DNA from 3 places in the Pseudomonas silensiensis genome. Region 3 is predicted to be linked to each of the others. Evidence: predicted binding sites of a transcription regulator. Region 3 holds the regulator's gene; each other region holds the start of a gene.
What was found. Region 3 encodes sigma-54, which starts transcription at its own class of promoters, with help from an activator protein. Its sites were predicted from a motif close to ANTGGCATNNANNTTGCTNT; they were not measured.

Region 1: the regulator sigma-54 is predicted to act here: its motif matches at 4,146-4,165, upstream of QF010_RS28525 (pilin).
Region 2: the regulator sigma-54 is predicted to act here: its motif matches at 4,718-4,737, upstream of QF010_RS20695 (circularly permuted type 2 ATP-grasp protein).

Annotation. Positions count from the first base shown of each region.
Region 1 covers NZ_JBNDJH010000027.1:40,386-46,648, reverse strand. Annotated here, with positions in the region: gene coaE (dephospho-CoA kinase) at 1-194, opposite strand, end outside; gene QF010_RS28540 (prepilin peptidase) at 191-1,063, opposite strand; gene QF010_RS28535 (type II secretion system F family protein) at 1,065-2,282, opposite strand; gene pilB (type IV-A pilus assembly ATPase PilB) at 2,285-3,985, opposite strand; gene QF010_RS28525 (pilin) at 4,212-4,619, shown strand; gene QF010_RS28520 (BON domain-containing protein) at 4,933-5,289, shown strand; gene QF010_RS28515 (DUF2845 domain-containing protein) at 5,457-5,753, opposite strand; gene QF010_RS28510 (DUF748 domain-containing protein) at 5,753-6,263, opposite strand, start outside.
Region 2 covers NZ_JBNDJH010000014.1:169,291-175,553, forward strand. Annotated here, with positions in the region: gene QF010_RS20665 (methyl-accepting chemotaxis protein) at 1-1,306, opposite strand, end outside; gene QF010_RS20670 (hypothetical protein) at 1,485-2,015, shown strand; gene QF010_RS20675 (PLDc N-terminal domain-containing protein) at 2,079-2,270, shown strand; gene speE (polyamine aminopropyltransferase) at 2,479-3,354, shown strand; gene QF010_RS20685 (hypothetical protein) at 3,518-3,751, shown strand; gene QF010_RS20690 (ribonuclease E inhibitor RraB) at 3,965-4,306, shown strand; gene QF010_RS20695 (circularly permuted type 2 ATP-grasp protein) at 4,769-6,178, shown strand; gene QF010_RS20700 (alpha-E domain-containing protein) at 6,191-6,263, shown strand, end outside.
Region 3 covers NZ_JBNDJH010000003.1:295,413-301,675, forward strand. Annotated here, with positions in the region: gene QF010_RS05990 (KpsF/GutQ family sugar-phosphate isomerase) at 1-764, shown strand, start outside; gene QF010_RS05995 (KdsC family phosphatase) at 764-1,288, shown strand; gene lptC (LPS export ABC transporter periplasmic protein LptC) at 1,296-1,868, shown strand; gene lptA (lipopolysaccharide transport periplasmic protein LptA) at 1,855-2,403, shown strand; gene lptB (LPS export ABC transporter ATP-binding protein) at 2,403-3,128, shown strand; gene QF010_RS06015 (RNA polymerase factor sigma-54) at 3,312-4,805, shown strand; gene hpf (ribosome hibernation-promoting factor, HPF/YfiA family) at 4,880-5,188, shown strand; gene ptsN (PTS IIA-like nitrogen regulatory protein PtsN) at 5,201-5,665, shown strand; gene rapZ (RNase adapter RapZ) at 5,668-6,263, shown strand, end outside.

The DNA of each region.
Region 1 (6,263 bases), on a different contig from region 3:
AATACGCCGGGACCGAAGTGTTCGGCGATCCTGGCCAGCGCCGGGCGACCCGGTTCTACCACCCAGCGCGCCGCGTGATCGGCGTCCACTACGTGCACACCCAGGTCGATGAAGTGCTGGGCAGCCGCGCTTTTGCCGCTACCGATGCCGCCGGTCAGGCCGAGAATCCAGGGTTTTTCCACAGGGGTATTCATTTCAAACCGACAAACTGCCAATAGAAGTCGGTTATTTGACCACCCCAGAGCAAGGCAATCCAGCCGGCAATTGCCAGAAAGGGTCCGAAGGGGATCGGCGTGGAGGTTTTCGCGTTGCGCAAACGCAGCAAAATCACGCCGACAACGGCGCCCACCATCGACGATAACAGGAGGGTCAGTGGCAAGATCTGCCAGCCACCCCAGGCGCCGAACATCGCTAACAACTTGAAATCACCGTGGCCCATGCCGTTCTTGCCGGTGATCAGCTTGAACAGCCAGAACACTGACCACAACGCCATATACCCGGCCACCGCGCCCCACAACGCTTCATGCAAGGACACGAAAAGTCCGAAGCTGTTGACGATCAGCCCCAGCCAAATCAGCGGCAGCACCAGCACATCCGGCAGCAGTTGATGTTCGGCGTCGATCAGGCTCATGGTCAGCAGCCCCCAGCTCAGGAGCAGCGCCATGCAGGCCTGCCAGCCGAAACCGAAATGCCAGACAATGAACGCCGAGAGCAGACCGCAGGCCAGTTCGGTCAGCGGGTAGCGTTTGCTGATGGCTGCCGTGCAGTTCGAGCATCGACCCCGTAAAAACAGATAACTGAGCACCGGAATATTTTCCCAGGCGCGGATTCGATGGCCGCACTGTGGGCACTGGGAATGGGGCAGCATCAGGTTGAAGGTCGGCAGCGGTGTTTCGCTCGGCAAGCCCAACACTTCACGAGCCTCCTCACGCCATTCGCGCTCAAGCATTTTTGGCAGGCGCCAGACCACCACGTTGAGAAAGCTGCCAATCAGCAGGCCCACCAACATGGCTGCGATCACGAAGGTCAACGGGGGGAGGGTCAGAATGTCGTTCAAGGGCATGTCAGATCGCTGAGCCGAGTTGGAAGATGGGCAGGTACATCGCAACCACCAGGCCACCGACGATAACACCCAGCACCACCATGATGAACGGCTCCATCAGGCTGGTGAGGTTATCGACCATGTTGTCCACTTCGTCCTCATAGAAGCTCGCGACCTTGTCGAGCATATCGTCCAGTGCGCCGGACTCTTCGCCAATCGCGGTCATCTGGATCGCCATGTTCGGAAAAATGCCGGAGGCGCGCATGGAAAAATTCAGCTGCATGCCCGTGGATACGTCCTGCTTGATGCGCAGCACCGCGCGCTTGAACACGATGTTGCCGGTAGCGCCGGCCACCGAATCCAGGGCTTCCACCAGTGGCACACCTGCCGCAAATGTCGTCGACAGCGTGCGGGCGTAACGGGCCACGGCGGACTTGTACATCAGCGTGCCAATCAGCGGCAGTTTCAGCAGCCAGGCGTCCATTCGGTCCCGAAAGCCTTGCGATGTTTTAAACGCGTGGCGCACACCGAAGATGGTCGCGATCAGCACGCCGAGCATCGCCCACCACCAATTCTGCATGAACTCCGACAGGCCGATGACCATCACCGTGAAGGCTGGCAATTCGGCGCCAAACCCTTTGAACACCGATTCGAACTGCGGCACCACTTTGACCAGCAGAATCCCGGTCACAATGATCGCGACGAACACCACTGCCAGTGGGTAGGTCATGGCTTTCTTGATCTTGGCCTTGAGGCTTTCGCTCTTTTCCTTATAGGTCGCCACTCTCTCCAGCAGGGTATCGAGGGCACCGGCCTGCTCGCCGGCATCGACCAGGTTGCAGTAGAGCTCATCGAAATACTGAGGTTTTTTGCGCAGGGAAGCGGCGAAGCTGTTACCCGCCGCGACTTCCTGTTTCACCTCGTCAATCAGTGTGCGCATCGCCGGGTTATCGAAGCCTTCACCGATGATGTCGAAAGACTGCAGCAGCGGTACGCCAGCCTTCATCATGGTCGCCATTTGCCGGGTGAACAGGGCGATGTCCTGAGCCTTGATGCGCTTGCCCATGTTGAAAATCGAGGTGGACTTCTTGCGTACCTTGCCGGGGTTGATGCCCTGCTTGCGCAACTGGGCCTTGATCAACGCCGGGTTCTGACCGCTCAACTCGCCCGTTATTTTGGTGCCTTTGCGGTCTGTACCCTCCCAGGTGTAGACGCTGATTTTTACTGCTTTGACCGCCATATTCAGTCCTTGGTGACCCGGTTGATTTCTTCAAGGCTGGTGATGCCTTGCATGGCCTTGAGCAGGCCCGACGTACGCAGGTCATTGAAACCGTCCTTACGCATCTGGATGTCGATTTCCAGTGAGTTCCCTTCGGCCATGATCAGCCGTTGCAGGTCCGGGGTATTCTTCACCACTTCATAAATTCCGACTCGGCCTTTGTAACCGTTGTTGCAGTGATCGCAACCGACCGGTTCATAGATCGTGAATGAGCCGATCCGTTCCTCCGGGAAGCCTTCCTTGAGCAGTGCCTCCCGGGGAATCTCGATGGGTTTCTTGCAATGGCTGCATAGCTTGCGCGCCAGGCGCTGGGCGATGATCAGGCTGACCGAGGTAGCAATGTTGAACCCCTGGATGCCCATGTTGTGCAGGCGAGTCAGGGTTTCGGCGGCGCTGTTGGTGTGCAGGGTCGACAGCACCAGGTGCCCGGTCTGGGCTGCCTTGATGGCTATTTCTGCAGTTTCGAGGTCACGGATCTCGCCAACCATGATTACGTCCGGGTCCTGGCGCAGGAACGAGCGCAACGCCTGGGCAAAGCCCAGTCCCTGCTTGGGATTGACGTTGACCTGGTTGATGCCTTCCATATTGATCTCCACCGGGTCTTCGGCGGTGGAGATGTTGATGTCCACGGTGTTGAGGATATTCAGACCGGTGTAGAGCGACACGGTCTTGCCCGACCCGGTGGGGCCTGTCACCAGAATCATCCCCTGTGGCTGCTTGAGGGCGGCCATGTACAGGTCTTTCTGGTCCTGCTCGTAGCCGAGGGCATCGATGCCCATTTGTGCGCTGGACGGGTCGAGGATCCGGATCACCACTTTCTCGCCCCACAGGGTCGGCAGGGTGTTGACCCGGAAGTCGATGGACTTGCTCTTGGACAGGCGCATCTTGATCCGCCCATCCTGTGGTTTGCGTCGCTCGGAGATGTCGAGGCTGGCCATGACTTTCAGCCGCGAGGCTATGCGGTTGGCCAGTTGAATCGGCGGCTTGGCAACTTCACGCAGCATGCCGTCGGTGCGCATCCGCACGCGGTAGGTTTTTTCGTAGGGCTCGAAATGCAGGTCGGAAGAGCCACTCTTGATCGCGTCGAGCAACATCTTGTGGACGAAGCGCACCACGGGTGCGTCCTCGGCGTCTTGTCCGCCAATGGAGTCCTGTTTGTTGTCATCGATCGATTCGATGTCCACACCATCAAGGTCGACATCGGCCATGTCTTCCAGGCCGGTGCTATGGCTGTCGAAGAATTTTTCGATGGCATCGGTAAGTTTGTCGTCTTCAACCAGAATGGCTTCGGTAGTGAGCCCGGTGCTGAACTGGATGTCATTGATGGCCTGGTGATTGGTCGGGTCGGAAACGCCCACGAACAGTTTGTTGCCGCGTCGCCAGAGAGGCAGGGCGTGGTGCTGGCGAATCAGTTTCTCGCTGACCAGACCCTTGGGTTGGGTTTCCTTGTCCAGGCAGTTGAGGTCGAGCAAGGCCATGCCGAAGTGTTCCGAGGCGATCTCGGCGACCTGGCGGCTTTTTACCAGCCTGTTCTGCACCAAATAGCTGACCAGCGGGGTTTTATCACGTTGGGCTTGCTGATACGCCTGTTGCGCGCTTTTGTCAGTGAGCAGTTCGGCCAGGACCAATTGCTTGGCCAGACCGCTAAGGGCGATGTCATTCATGGGGATCCCGGACGCAGACAGTTCATGACTTATAGCCTAGTCAAGCGGAGGAACCAAACCAGCGGCGTTCAGGTGACAAAAAGTGTCAGATAGTGCGGATTCTGGGGGTAGGAAACGGCTTTGTGTTGGTCCCGTGTCTCTATAACAGGCGGGCGAAGGGCATGGCATGGACTGTGCTGTGGCTAGCTCAGATCATGAGATTTCGACTCATGCATGGAGCTTGTCTATGAATACTCAAAAAGGTTTTACGCTTATCGAGCTGTTGATCGTGGTGGCGATCATCGGGATCCTGGCGACGTTTGCCATTCCGGCTTACTCGAAGTATCAGGCGCGGGCGAAGATGACGGCGGGTGCAGCCGAAATTTCGGCGCTCAAAGTGGGTTATGAGGACGCGGTCAACTCGGGTACTGCGGCCCCGGCTGTAGCCACTTTTGCTCCAAATGCCGCCAATTCGCAGAACTGCACGATCACCGCCGTTACTGGTACTACTCCAGGCATTCTTTGCACAGTGAAAAGCCCTCCAGCGGTTATTGCTGGTGCGACTGTGACACTGACTCGAGACGCAGCTAATGGTTGGTCATGCGCCACCAGCGTCGGTGCCGATTTCGCACCAGCAGGTTGCACACACCCGTAATTGGTAACGCGGTTAAAGCGGTTTGAAGTGCCTCTGTCGACAGACAGGGGCATTTTTTTAAGTGCGTATCAGGCTCAAGTACAAAAAACCCGATAATTCATGGCCTTAGGCCCATGCCCAAAACCCGCAACTTGCATGTAGAAAAAATCAAAGTCATGCAATTTGCATGATTCCGAAAATTAACCGTTTTCATAACTTATTGATTTATATAGATTTATTGACTGTCTCAAACTTGGCACAGCGTTCGCACTATCTCCAGTAACCCTGCTGACAAGACACGCAGCAGACTTTATGAAAAACAGGAGTTACTCGTATGAAGAAGTTCGCTATCGCTGCCGCTACTGCTACCGCGCTGACCCTGACCATGGCCAACGCTGCATTTGCACAGACCACCCAAACCACCCAGGCTCCGATGACTCTGGCGGCCGGTGAAGTCACCAAAGCCAAAGAAGCTACTTCCGATACCTGGATCACCACTAAAGTCAAAGCCGACCTGGTGACCGAAAAAGGCATTCCTGGTACCGACATCAAAGTCGAAACCAACAAAGGCGTAGTGTCTCTGTCGTCCACCGTTGCGGTAACTGACGCTCAGAAAGCCACCGCCGTGGCGATCGCCAAGAAAATCAAAGGCGTCCAGGCGGTCTCCGCTGACGGCCTGAAATCCGAGTAAGACAAGGCTTCTCGCCTGGACTGGGAGAAGGCGCGACAGACGGGCCGAGCAATACGTCTGCCGCCTCAGGAGAGTTCATGCGAAGGCCATAAGGATGTGGCCATTACAGGCCCCGGCATTCGTGTCGGGGCCTGTTCTATTTGGGGCAACGCAAAGCAAATGTGAGGTCAGTTGCCGCGCTTGCTGGTGATCTGCTTCAAACGATTACCTTCAAAACGCAGGTACTGATACATCCCGCCGTTGGGCCCGTAGGTCCATTCCTCGACTTGAAACTCTTCCCGTCGGTTAGCGCTGCGCTTGTAGCCCAAAAAATCACGGCTGACCGGTTCACCGCATTTCTGCAGCACTTCACTGGACCTGTCTCCGACACTGACCAATTGACTGCCGCAGCGCAGGGTATCGGCTGCCGAGGCCTGACTGGCGGCCATCGCCAGAGCCAGGCTTATCATCCATTTCGCGCCCATCATTCAGCGTCCAGATGCAGCGGCGTAACCACCCGACCGTCACTTTCCGCTTCACCGAGGTTAGCGTCGATGAAGTACACGCGGTCATCGGCCAACTGACCCTTGTCGACCAGATAGTCCTTGATGCTGCTGGCGCGTTCCTGACCCAACTGACGCAACAGCACGTCGCTGGAACTCCAGAATTTGATCACGTCGGCGCGCATTTTGGCGGTGCGTTCTTCCTTGCCCAGATCCTTCCACTCGGCGGGCGGCTGCGTCTTCAGGCGCGTGCGGTAGATCCCTTCCAGCAGCGGACCTTTCTCGTTATCCGGTACTTCCAGCAATGACGCCTGGGCCGGCACCTTGTCACCGCGACGCTGGAGCATTTTGTAGTAGTTGTATTGGTATTCACGTTCCAGACGCTGCTCGGCGATCAGCGGGCCATCGCTGCTGGCAGCCGCCGTGCCTTCGATTTCCAGGCGCAGGGCCGGACGTTCCTTGAGGGCCTGGGACAGTTTGACCAGTGAACCC
Region 2 (6,263 bases), on a different contig from region 3:
CGATCTGCGTATTGCTTTCGCGCATCTGTGCCACCGCGCTGGTGATCTCCGCCAAGGCTGCGCCGGCCTCCTGAGCCTGCTGCACGCAATCGTCGGCCTTGAACGAGCTTTCCTGCATGAAATCCACCGCGTCCCGAGTCCCGGCCTGCAGCGCGGAAACCATGAGGGTGATCTCGTCAGTGGAGATCTGGACACGTTTGGCCAGGTTGCGCACTTCATCGGCAACCACCGCAAACCCGCGGCCCATTTCACCGGCGCGGGCCGCTTCAATCGCCGCGTTCAGCGCCAGCAGATTGGTCTGCTCGGCGATGCTGTGAATCACACTGACCACGCCGTTGATCTTCTGACTGTCCTCGGCCAGACGCTGAATCATCTCGGCAGTCTGCTGCACGCCGCTGGACAAGCCGGCAATCGACTTCTGCACCCGACTGACCACTTCCTGCCCGCTGCCGGCCAGGGTGTCGGCGGTTTGCGAGAGGTCGCGGGTGGCGCCGGCGTGCTGGGCAATGTGATAGACCGTGGCGGTCATTTCGTTGATCGCCGTGGCGGCCTGATCGGTTTCGCTTTGCTGGCCGAGCATGCCGTGACGCACCTCGTTCATGCTCAACGCCAGCCGCGCCGCGCCGACATCCAGTTGCCGGGCGGTGCTGGCAACGGTGTTAACCACCCGCTGGTAACCGGCCTGCATGGCATTGAAGGCATTGGCCATCTGCCCGACTTCGTCAGTGCAGGCCAGCGGCACACGGGCCGACAGGTCACCGGTTTTCTCAACGTGAAGCATCACGTCCTTCAGCGTATTGAGCTGGCTGAGCAGGAAGCGAATCAACAATTGCGAAGCGCCGAGCATCGCCAGCATCAGGATCGCCACCGCCACCGCATAGTGGGTAAAGCGCTCGCCAAATACCTGGGTCAGGCTCGGGCCATGGGCAATCACCGCGACCTGGTTGCCATCCGCGCGCGTAAACACTTCAGCACCCATCAACGGGTTGTCGCCGAACAGCGGCATGGCATTGATTTCGACCCAACCATTAGTATCGGCCAGTTCCAGTACCGGCTGCCCGTTCAGCAACGGTGCCTGCCCGCGACTGAAGGTCAGCACGTTATCGGCTTTGGGGAGCGGCTGCCCCGCGGGCCAGGCATTGAGCAGTCGCGCCTGGGCTTGCGCCGATGCCTGATAAGCATGGCTGCGGGCCTGTTGTTCGAGCTGTACGGCGTACAACACCAGCAGCAAAGTGGTGACGAAGGCGACGGCGTTGACCGCCCAAAATTTGTATTTCAGCGAGATATTGCTAAGCCAGGCACCCATGGAGGTCTTCTCTGATAGCGGAAACAGTTTCGGCAAGGTGCCAGTATTGTGCCGCTACTCAGGGCGCCGGATCTTGATGTGGGTCAACACTCCCGGCCATGCTCGCGCACAGGAATTGCGGGGCGTAATGCGCTATCCTTCGCGCCTTCAAATTTCCCTCGCTACAGGATTCCGCCCCATGAAAGCCGCACTCGTCGAACTCATCAGCAAAATCAGCTCCGGGTGCATGAGCGATGACGAAATCCTGAAAGTCGCTGACGAAGCGGCCCAGGCCTACGCCGATCCCGAGGCTTTTCTGACGGCCAATCCGGATATCAACTACGACGAAACGTTCCCGATTCCGCTGGGCGAGTGGGTCGTCGTCGGCAGTCTTCCAGAGACCGTGCTGTTCCAGGCCGACACCTATGAGGACCTGTTCGCCCAGATCGTTTCGTCATTCGGCCCCGGTGTTGATTTCAATATCAAGCCCAAGCAGCTGGCCAAGACTGAAGCCCTGACTGCGCTCAATCGCATTCAGGTGCAGATGGGCAGCATGAACAAGGAAAACGGCGGTTACACGCTGATGAACTTCAGCCAGTTGCTCGACGACGAACTGCAAGTGGTGCTGGTCTACGGCAACGACGTGCCGCGCGTGCTCGAGTTGTGCGCCCAAGTCGGCATCGCTGCCGCCCCCTCGCTGGAAGCCCTGAAAATCGCCGTCCACGTTTAAAAAGCGGAACCCTCGCAAGGCCCGCTATCCTAAGAGTGCATATCACTCTTAGGGAGCGACACCATGGGTTCCACGTTCAACGGTCTGGTTGGCCTGATTATTCTTGCCCTGGATATCTGGGCAATCATCAACGTGCTCAAAAGTGGTGCCGACACAGGGATGAAAATCATCTGGGTGCTGCTGATCCTGCTGCTGCCGGTGCTGGGCCTGATCATCTGGGCCATCGCCGGGCCACGAGGCAACGTCCGAATCTGACTGCATCCCCGAAAACGACACCGAACTTGTGGGAGCTGGCTTGCCTGCGATTCAGGCGGCAAGGTCTGTCAGGCATACCGCGGCGATCCCATCGCAGGCAAGCCAGCTCCCACAGGGATTGTGTCGAGGCGTCAAGCGAGGTTCGACCTGTCATATCCGGCGACGTAGAATTCGCGCCTTGCCACCCGCATTCATCGGAGCACTTCCCATGAGCAACACCCCGACCAGCGAGTACCTGGAAACCCTCTACGAAGGCTACGGCCAGCGTTTTCGCATGGAAAAACTGTTGCACGAAGTGCGCACCGAACATCAACACCTGGTGATTTTCGAAAACCCGCGCATGGGCCGCGTCATGGCATTGGACGGCGTGATCCAGACCACCGAAGCCGACGAGTTCATCTACCACGAGATGTTGACCCACGTGCCGATCCTGGCGCATGGCGCTGCCAGGCGCGTGCTGATCATCGGTGGCGGCGACGGCGGCATGCTGCGTGAAGTGGCCAAGCACCGCAGCATCGAGCACATCACCATGGTCGAGATCGACGGCACCGTGGTCGACATGTGCAAGAAATTCCTGCCGAACCACTCCAAGGGTGCGTTCGCTGATCCACGCCTGAACCTGGTGATCGACGACGGTATGCGTTTCGTCGCCACCACCACCGAAAAATTCGACGTGATCATTTCCGATTCCACCGACCCGATCGGCCCGGGCGAAGTGCTGTTCTCGGAAAACTTCTACCAGGCCTGCCGTCGCTGCCTGAACGAAGGCGGCATCCTGGTGACCCAGAACGGCACGCCGTTCATGCAAATCGAAGAAGTCAAAACCACCGCCGGGCGTCTGCGCAGCCTGTTCCCGGACTGGCACTTCTATCAGGCGGCCGTGCCGACCTACATCGGCGGCGCCATGACCTTCGCCTGGGGCGCGACCAATACCGCCTATCGCAAATTGTCCCGCGACACCCTGCAGCAGCGCTTCGCCGGCAGCGGCATCATCACCCGTTACTACAATCCGGAAATCCACATCGGCGCGTTCGCCTTGCCGCAATACGTCCTGCAGGCTGTGAACAAGCCTAGCAACGACTGATATCGAGCAAGCCACAAAGGGCCCACTGAGGTTGTGTGAAAACACACCGCAGATGGCCCTTTTTTCATGCTTCACTTATAGAGGGACCGGTTGAACGATTGGCCGGGGTACAAGGTCGAGATAGTGGTAGGCCCATTCGCAGTTTTGATCGAGGAGGCACCTGATGCAAAAGTGGAAAGTCACTTTCGTTGATGATCACGGTGAACAAGTTGACGAGGTGTTCGAGAGCGATGAATGCCCGAACAACGAGCAAGCCGCGAAACTCATTCTTGCCCGGCGTCTGCCCGTGGCTGCCGAACTGGACCTCAACGATCTGGAAGGGCGCACTGATGATCCAACTGTCAAAAGTTTGAAGACCCAGAACAGCATTGAAATCCTCGGCATCACGCCAATCTGAACATCTCCTGTCACATTCCTAACCAGGCCTTGGCAGCGGCTCTCTCTTGAGGCTACTCTGCAATCGAGATCAGCGAACGGATCGCTAAGGTCTGGTCTTGTCAGCTACATGCTTGCTTCCCACCGGCAACGTTGTTGCCGCATCGCTCGCCCCATTCGGTTGCGAGTGCCGGGAATACGGAAAGTCTATCCATCAGTTTGAGGGGGACGTTTCATGAGCACAGCCTATCAAGAAGACATCAGCACCAGCGTCTTGCGCCGCATGAAAGAAGGCGGTTTCGACTTTTCACGATTCCATCCCATCGAGTTCTACGCCATTTTCCCGGACGAGGAGCGGGCGCGCAGGGCGGCAGGGCATTACTGTGGTGAATCCTTGAATGCACAGATCAGCGTGCGCGACGACGGCGCGTGGTACCTGGAACTGAGCAAAGTGATGTACGCCACTTATGACGGCATTGGCGATTTTGAGCAGGATTTCGAGGCGGTGGTCGAGCCTTTGGGCGGCATCATCGAAGGATGGGGCGTCAAGCAGGAGGTACGAGGGCGACTCGCATAACTTATGAACAGTGACAACACTCAGCAACGGCTGACCTTCGGGTTGGCCGTTTTCGTTTGTGGGGTTCGGAAAGATCAAAAGATCGCAGCCTCGTTTTCTCCTGTAGCAGCTGTCGAGTGAAACGAGGCTGCGATCTCTTGATCGTGTTTTTGATTCATAACGTTTCAAAAACGCAAAAAAAAGCCGCCAAAACAGGCGGCTAAAGGGAAGTTCGTCAAGATTTTCAGCAAATGCGCGGATTATCCGCAGCGACTCCCGGGCAGTGAAATCAACTCTGGCTATGCTGGTGATAGGCGACAACATTGCTTCGCAATGAAGCGGGGGCGATCAGGTGGGGGCGTTTACCGCACAGGATTGGTGCGGTGCGTGCAGTGCGATTATCCAACTGATTGATATCAAAGCGTTTATGCCGATGGCACGGGCTTTGCGAAGCCCAGATGTCCGGGTGACAAGGAGTACGGCATGATCCGCACCTATTTTGATGAGATGTACGATGCCGGCGGCCAGGTCCGCCCGCATTATCGGGAGTTTGCCCGTTGGCTGGCCGAAACGCCTGACGAGCTTTTGGCACAACGGCGACGCGAGGCCGATCTGTTATTTCATCGCGCCGGGATTACCTTCACGCTCTATGGTGATGAGCAAGGGACAGAGCGCCTGATTCCCTTCGACACCATCCCCCGCAGCATCCCCGCCAGTGAATGGCGCGTTGTCGAGCGCGGCTGTATTCAGCGGGTCAAGGCGTTGAACATGTTCCTCGCCGACCTCTATCACGAGCAGCGCATCATCAAGGCCGGCATCATCCCGGCCGAGCAAGTGCTGGCCAACGAGCAATACCAGTTGGCGATGCAAGGGCTGAATCTGCACCGCGATATCTATTCCCACATCTCCGGTGTCGATCTGGTGCGCGATGGCGACGGCACGTACTACGTGCTTGAAGACAACCTTCGTACACCGAGCGGCGTCAGCTACATGCTGGAAGACCGCAAGATGATGATGCGGTTGTTCCCCGAGTTGTTCGCGGCCCAGCGCATTGCCCCCATCGATCATTATCCGAACCTGTTGCTCGACACCCTGAAAAGCTCCAGCCCGATTGATAACCCGAGCGTGGTGGTGCTGACGCCGGGTCGTTTCAACAGCGCGTTCTTTGAACATGCGTTTCTGGCGCGGGAAATGGGCGTTGAGCTGGTGGAAGGCGCGGACCTGTTCGTGCGGGATGACAAGGTGTTCATGCGCACGACGGACGGGCCGAAAGCCGTCGACGTGATCTACCGTCGCCTCGACGATGCGTTCCTCGATCCGCTGGCGTTCAACCCGGACTCGATGCTTGGCGTTCCAGGGCTGCTGTCGTCGTATCGCTCCGGCAACGTCGTGCTGGCCAATGCCATCGGCACCGGGGTTGCGGACGACAAGTCGGTGTATCCATTCGTCACGGACATGATCCGTTTCTACCTGGATGAAGAACCGATCCTGAAGAATGTGCCGACGTGGCAGTGTCGTAATCCCTCCGAACTGTCCCACGTACTGGCCAATCTTCCAGAGCTGGTGGTCAAGGAAACCCAAGGCTCCGGCGGTTACGGAATGCTGGTCGGGCCGGCGGCGACGGCGGCGGAAATCGAGTCATTCCGCGCGCGGATCAAAGCCAAGCCCCATGCGTACATCGCGCAACCGACGTTGTCCCTGTCGACCTGTCCGACCTTTGTCGAAAACGGCATCGCGCCACGCCACATCGACCTGCGTCCGTTTGTATTGTCTGGCCGCGAAACCCGGGTTGTGCCCGGCGGTTTGACCCGTGTTGCCCTGCGCGAAGGCTCTCTGGTGGTGAATTCATCCCAGGGCGGTGGAACCAAGGACACCTGGGTGGTCGAGGATTGAAGGAAGCCTGCCATGTTAAGTAGAACTGCCTCGGATTTGTATTGGATGTCGCGTTACCTGGAGCGGGCGGAAAACCTCGCACGGA
Region 3 (6,263 bases):
CCACGGCTTTTTTTGTGCACCCGGCCGAAGCCAGCCACGGCGACATGGGCATGATCACCCGTGACGACATCATCCTGGCACTGTCGAACTCCGGCTCGACCAATGAAATTGTCACCTTGCTGCCGCTGATCAAACGCCTGGGCATTCAATTGATCAGCATGACCGGCAACCCTGATTCACCGCTGGCGAAGGCTGCCGAGGTCAACCTCAACGTGCACGTCGAGCACGAAGCCTGCCCGCTCAACCTGGCACCAACCTCGTCGACCACTGCCGCGCTGGTCATGGGCGACGCCCTGGCCGTTGCGCTGCTGGAAGCCCGCGGTTTTACCGCTGAAGATTTCGCCTTTTCCCACCCCGGCGGCGCGCTTGGCCGACGCCTGCTGCTGAAAGTGGAAACCGTCATGCACGCTGGCGCACAACTGCCCCAGGTGCAACGCGGCACGCTACTCAAGGACGCCTTGATGGAAATGACCCGCAAGGGCCTGGGCATGACCGCGATTGTGGAGGCCGACGGCAAACTGGCCGGGATCTTCACCGACGGCGACTTGCGCCGCACCCTTGACCGGACCATCGACATCCACCATACGACCATCGACGAGGTCATGACTATTCATGGCAAGACCGCCCGGGCCGATATGCTGGCAGCCGAAGCCCTGAAAATCATGGAAGACCATCGAATCAACGCGCTGGTAGTAGTGGACAAGGAGGACCGTCCGATCGGCGCCTTCAACCTGTCCGATCTGCTGCGCGCAGGAGTAATGTGATGAGCACCGACCTGCTGCAACGCGGCAAGAACATCAAACTGGCGGTTTTCGACGTCGATGGCGTACTGACTGACGGACGCCTGTACTTCCTCGAAGACGGCAGCGAATTCAAGACGTTCAACACCCTCGACGGCCAAGGCATCAAGATGTTGATGGCAGCCGGCGTGCAGACCGCTATCATCAGCGGCCGCAAGACCCCGGTGGTTGAGCGACGAGCGAAGAACCTCGGTATTCCACACGTGTACCAGGGGCGCGAAGACAAACTGGTGGTGCTCGACGAGCTTCTTGCCCAACTCAACCTAAGCTATGAGCAAGTCGCCTACCTCGGCGACGACCTGCCGGACCTGCCGGTGATTCGCCGCGTCGGCCTGGGCATGGCGGTGGCAAACGCTGCCAGTTTCGTCCGTGAACACGCCCACGGCATCACCCAGGCTCGTGGTGGCGAGGGTGCCGCTCGCGAATTCTGCGAATTGATCCTGCGCGCGCAGGGCCGCCTCGATGCGGCAAACGCCGCGTACCTGTGAGCCAACTATGCTGAGCAAAAAGTTTCGCAAATTCCTGGTGTTCGGTTGCATCGCAGCGATATTCGCGGCGGTCGGCTACTGGAACATCAGCCCGGAACGCTTCCTCGATAAGCCGGTGGCAAAGATCGATGAAACCGCAATCGACTATTACGCGATCAACGCCCACAGCGTGCAATACCTGCCGGACGGCAAACTGCAATACGAAATGACGTCCGACAAGGTTGAACACCTGAAAGCCACCGAAGTGACGCTGTTGACCAATCCCGACCTGAACATGTTCCGCGGCACCGAGTTTCCGTGGCATGTCCAGAGCGAGCACGGCGAAGTGAATCCCGACGGCACTCAGGTCGAACTGATTGACTCGGTGCGCATCACGCGCTTCGACGAGAAAAACCGCAAGACCCTGATTACCACCACCCGCATGACAGTGTTCCCGCAGCAGCAATATGCGCAGACCGAGCAACCCGTTAGAATCGACGGCGCTGGTGGTGTGTCGACTGGCAACGGAATGAAAGCGTATTTGAAAGAAAGCAGGATACACCTGCTATCTAACGTAAGAGGACAGTATGAGGCTCGTTAAAACCCTCCCTATTTTGCTCGGTCTGAGCGCAGCACTGGGAAGCGTGAGCGCCTGGGCTCTGCCGACCGATCAAGCGCAGCCTATCCGCATCCAGGCCGACGACGCCCAGCTGGACGACAAGAATGGCATTGCCACCTATAAAGGTGACGTGATCATCACTCAGGGCTCGATGATCGTTAAAGGCAATACTGTGACCATCACCCGCACCCCGACCGGCGACATCGACGTGGTGACTTCGGTGGGCAACCTGGCCTACTTCGAGCAAATGCAGACCGCTGGCGACACCAAACCGGTTCAGGGTTGGGGAGTGACTATCCAGTACCACGCAGCGCAAAACCGCGTTGTGCTGATCGACAAGGCAAAAGTCGTCGACAAGGACAACAACGTCACTCAAGGCGAGAAAATCGTCTACGACACGGTCAAAAAGCTTGCGAGCGCCGGTCGCGCGACGGGCAACAAGGTCACCGAGTCGCGTCCGCGCATTGACATGGTGATCCAGCCGAAGAAGAAAACCGACGAGCAAAAGGCCCAGTAATGGCAACTCTGAAAGCTCAGCATCTGGCCAAGAGCTACAAGAGCCGCCAGGTCGTGCGTGACGTCAGCCTGTCGATCGACAGCGGTCAGATCGTCGGCCTGCTGGGTCCCAACGGCGCCGGCAAGACCACCTGCTTTTACATGATTGTTGGTCTGGTACAGGCCGATCAGGGGCGCGTACTGATTGACGACATGGATGTCAGCCACCAGCCTATGCACGGTCGTGCGAAGGCCGGCATCGGCTATCTTCCGCAAGAAGCGTCGATCTTTCGCAAACTCTCGGTAGCCGACAACATCATGGCGATCCTCGAGACCCGCAAGGAACTCGACAAGGCCGGTCGCCGCAAAGAGCTGGAAAGCCTGCTGCAGGAATTCCACATCAGCCACATCCGCGACAACCTCGGGATGAGCCTGTCCGGTGGTGAACGCCGCCGTGTGGAAATCGCCCGGGCACTGGCTACCAACCCGAAATTCATCCTGCTCGACGAACCATTCGCCGGCGTGGACCCGATTTCGGTGGGCGACATCAAACAGATCATCTATCACCTCAAGGCCAAGGGCATTGGCGTGCTGATCACTGACCACAACGTCCGTGAAACCCTGGATATCTGCGAAACCGCCTACATCGTTAACGATGGCCAACTGATCGCCGAAGGTGACTCTGCCACCATCCTGGCCAACGACCTGGTCAAGGAAGTGTATCTGGGCCATGAATTCCGCCTGTAAGCACTGAGGTGTCTGGCTGGTTGCCCGGGCGCTTGTCTCGATAAAAATCAACATTTTTTTATTGTTACAGCGCTCTAGGCAAACGCTGCAGTTTCGGGCATATAATTTGCTTATGTTTGGCGCTCCGGCGCCCTGTAGTGGATGGCGCATGTGCGCCGGCGAATAAGGTGTTAAGCCCCTGCCATGAAACCATCGCTAGTCTTGAGAATGGGCCAGCAGCTGACGATGACACCGCAGCTGCAACAGGCCATCCGCCTGCTCCAATTGTCGACCCTGGACCTGCAACAGGAAATCCAGGAGGCCCTGGAGTCCAATCCGATGCTCGAACGCCAGGAAGAAGGCGACGACTTCGATAACGCCGACCCCTTGGCCGACAAAGCCGAACAGCAACCCAACGCTGACATTCAGGAACCCTCCTACCAGGAAACCGCCCCGACGGTTGATAACCTAGAGGAAGGCGACTGGAACGAACGCATCCCCAACGAACTGCCCGTCGATACCGCGTGGGAAGACGTCTACCAGACCAGCGCCAGCAGCCTGCCGAGCAACGATGACGACGAGTGGGACTTCACCACCCGGACATCGGCCGGCGAAAGCCTGCAAAGCCACCTGCTGTGGCAACTGAACCTCGCCCCGATGTCCGACACCGATCGCCTGATCGCCGTGACCCTGATCGACTGCATCAACAATCAGGGCTACCTGGACGAAACCCTCGAGGAGATTCTCGAAGCCTTCGACCCGGAACTGGACATCGAACTGGACGAAATCGAAGCCGTCCTGCACCGCATCCAGCAATTCGAACCCGCTGGCATCGGCGCCCGCAACCTGGGCGAATGCCTGCTGCTGCAATTGCGTCAGTTGCCCGCCAAGACACCTTGGCTGGTCGAGGCCAAACGCCTGGTCACCGATTACATCGACCTGCTCGGCAGCCGCGATTACAGCCAACTGATGCGTCGCATGAAGCTCAAGGAAGATGAACTGCGCCAGGTGATTGAACTGGTGCAGAGCCTCAACCCGCGCCCAGGCTCGCAAATCGAGTCCAGCGAAGCTGAATACGTCGTTCCCGACGTGATCGTTCGCAAGGACAACGAACGCTGGCTGGTGGAGCTGAACCAGGAGTCGGTGCCACGACTGCGGGTCAACGCTCAATACGCCGGCTTCGTGCGCCGCGCCGACACCAGCGCCGACAACACCTTCATGCGCAATCAGTTGCAAGAGGCCCGCTGGTTCATCAAGAGCCTGCAAAGCCGCAACGAAACCCTGATGAAAGTAGCCACTCAGATCGTCGAGCATCAACGCGGCTTTCTTGAATACGGTGACGAAGCCATGAAACCGCTGGTCCTGCATGACATCGCCGAAGCGGTGGGCATGCACGAGTCGACGATTTCACGGGTGACCACGCAAAAATTCATGCATACCCCTCGGGGCATATATGAGCTGAAATACTTTTTCTCCAGTCACGTCAGCACCTCAGAAGGCGGTGAATGCTCGTCCACAGCGATCCGCGCGATCATCAAAAAACTGGTTGCCGCGGAAAATCAGAAAAAGCCGTTGAGTGACAGCAAGATCGCTGGTTTACTGGAGGCACAAGGCATTCAGGTGGCTCGCCGCACCGTCGCCAAGTACCGCGAATCCCTCGGGATCGCGCCTTCGAGCGAACGTAAGCGGTTGATGTAGAGCCACGCCACAGCGTTCCAGTGGCAGGCATTTCTGCCTGCCGCTTTATGCACTGGCAACGAAGGAGAAGCTGTATGCAAGTCAACATCAGTGGACACCAACTGGAAGTGACCGAACCTCTTCGCACCTACATCGGCGAAAAACTCGAACGATTAGAGAGGCATTTCGACAAGATCACCAACGTGCAAGTCACGATGACAGTCGAAAAACTCAAGCAGAAAATCGAAGCCACGCTGCATATTCCCGGCAATGAAGTGGTCGCAAACGCGGAGCATACCGATATGTACGCGGCGATCGACGCACTGACCGACAAGCTGGATAAACAACTCAAAAAGCATAAGGAAAAGACCCAAAGCCTCCTCCAGGGCGCGACCGGTCGTTAACACTCCCAACCCATGATCCGACTTGAAAGCATCCTGACCCCCGGCCGTTCCCTCGTGAACGTGCCGGGCGGCAGTAAAAAGAAAGCCCTCGAGCAAATTGCCAACCTTATCCACAAAGAAGTGCCGGATCTGGAGATGCAAGATGTCTTCGAGGCTCTGATTGCCCGTGAAAAACTCGGCTCAACTGGTTTTGGCAATGGCATCGCCATTCCCCACTGCCGCCTGAAGGGTTGCACCTCGCCCATCAGCGCCCTGATGCACCTTGATGCACCCATCGATTTCGACGCCATCGACGGCGCCCCGGTTGACCTGCTGTTCGTTCTGCTGGTCCCGCAAGCCGCTACCGATGCGCACCTGGAGTTACTGCGCCAGATCGCCAGCATGCTCGACCGCAAGGAAGTGCGCGAAAAACTGCGCAGCGCCCCGAGCAATGAAGCCTTGTATCAGGTTGTCCTGGACGAGCAAAACGGTCATTAATCATGCGCTTGATCATCGTCAGTGGCCGCTCCGGCTCAGGTAAAAGTACCGCACTCGATGTTCTCGAGGACAACGGCTACTACTGCATCGACAACCTGCCCGCCGGCCTGCTGCCGGAACTGGCCGAACGCGCGTTGATTCACACCGAGCTGGTGCAACCGCTGGTTGCCGTATCCATCGATGCGCGCAACCTGCCAAGTCACTTGTCGCGGTTTCCCGAACTGCTGGAAGAAGTGCGCAGCCGGCATATCCAGTGTGATGTGCTTTATCTGGACGCCGACGAAGAAACCTTGCTCAAACGTTTCTCGGAAACCCGTCGTCGTCACCCGCTGAGCAATGCCAATCGCTCGCTGGCCGAGGCCATCAACGATGAGACCGCCCTGCTCGGGCCGATTGCCGACCTCGCCGATCTCAAAGTAAACACCACCAACCTGAACCTGTATCAGCTGCGAGATACCATCAAGCTGCGCCTGCTGAACCAGCCGGAACCCGGTACGGCGTTCCTGGTGGAGTCTTTCGGCTTCAAGCGTGGCATGCCGGTGGACGCTGATCTGGTGTTCGACGTACGCTGCCTGCCGAACCCTTACTGGAAGCCAGA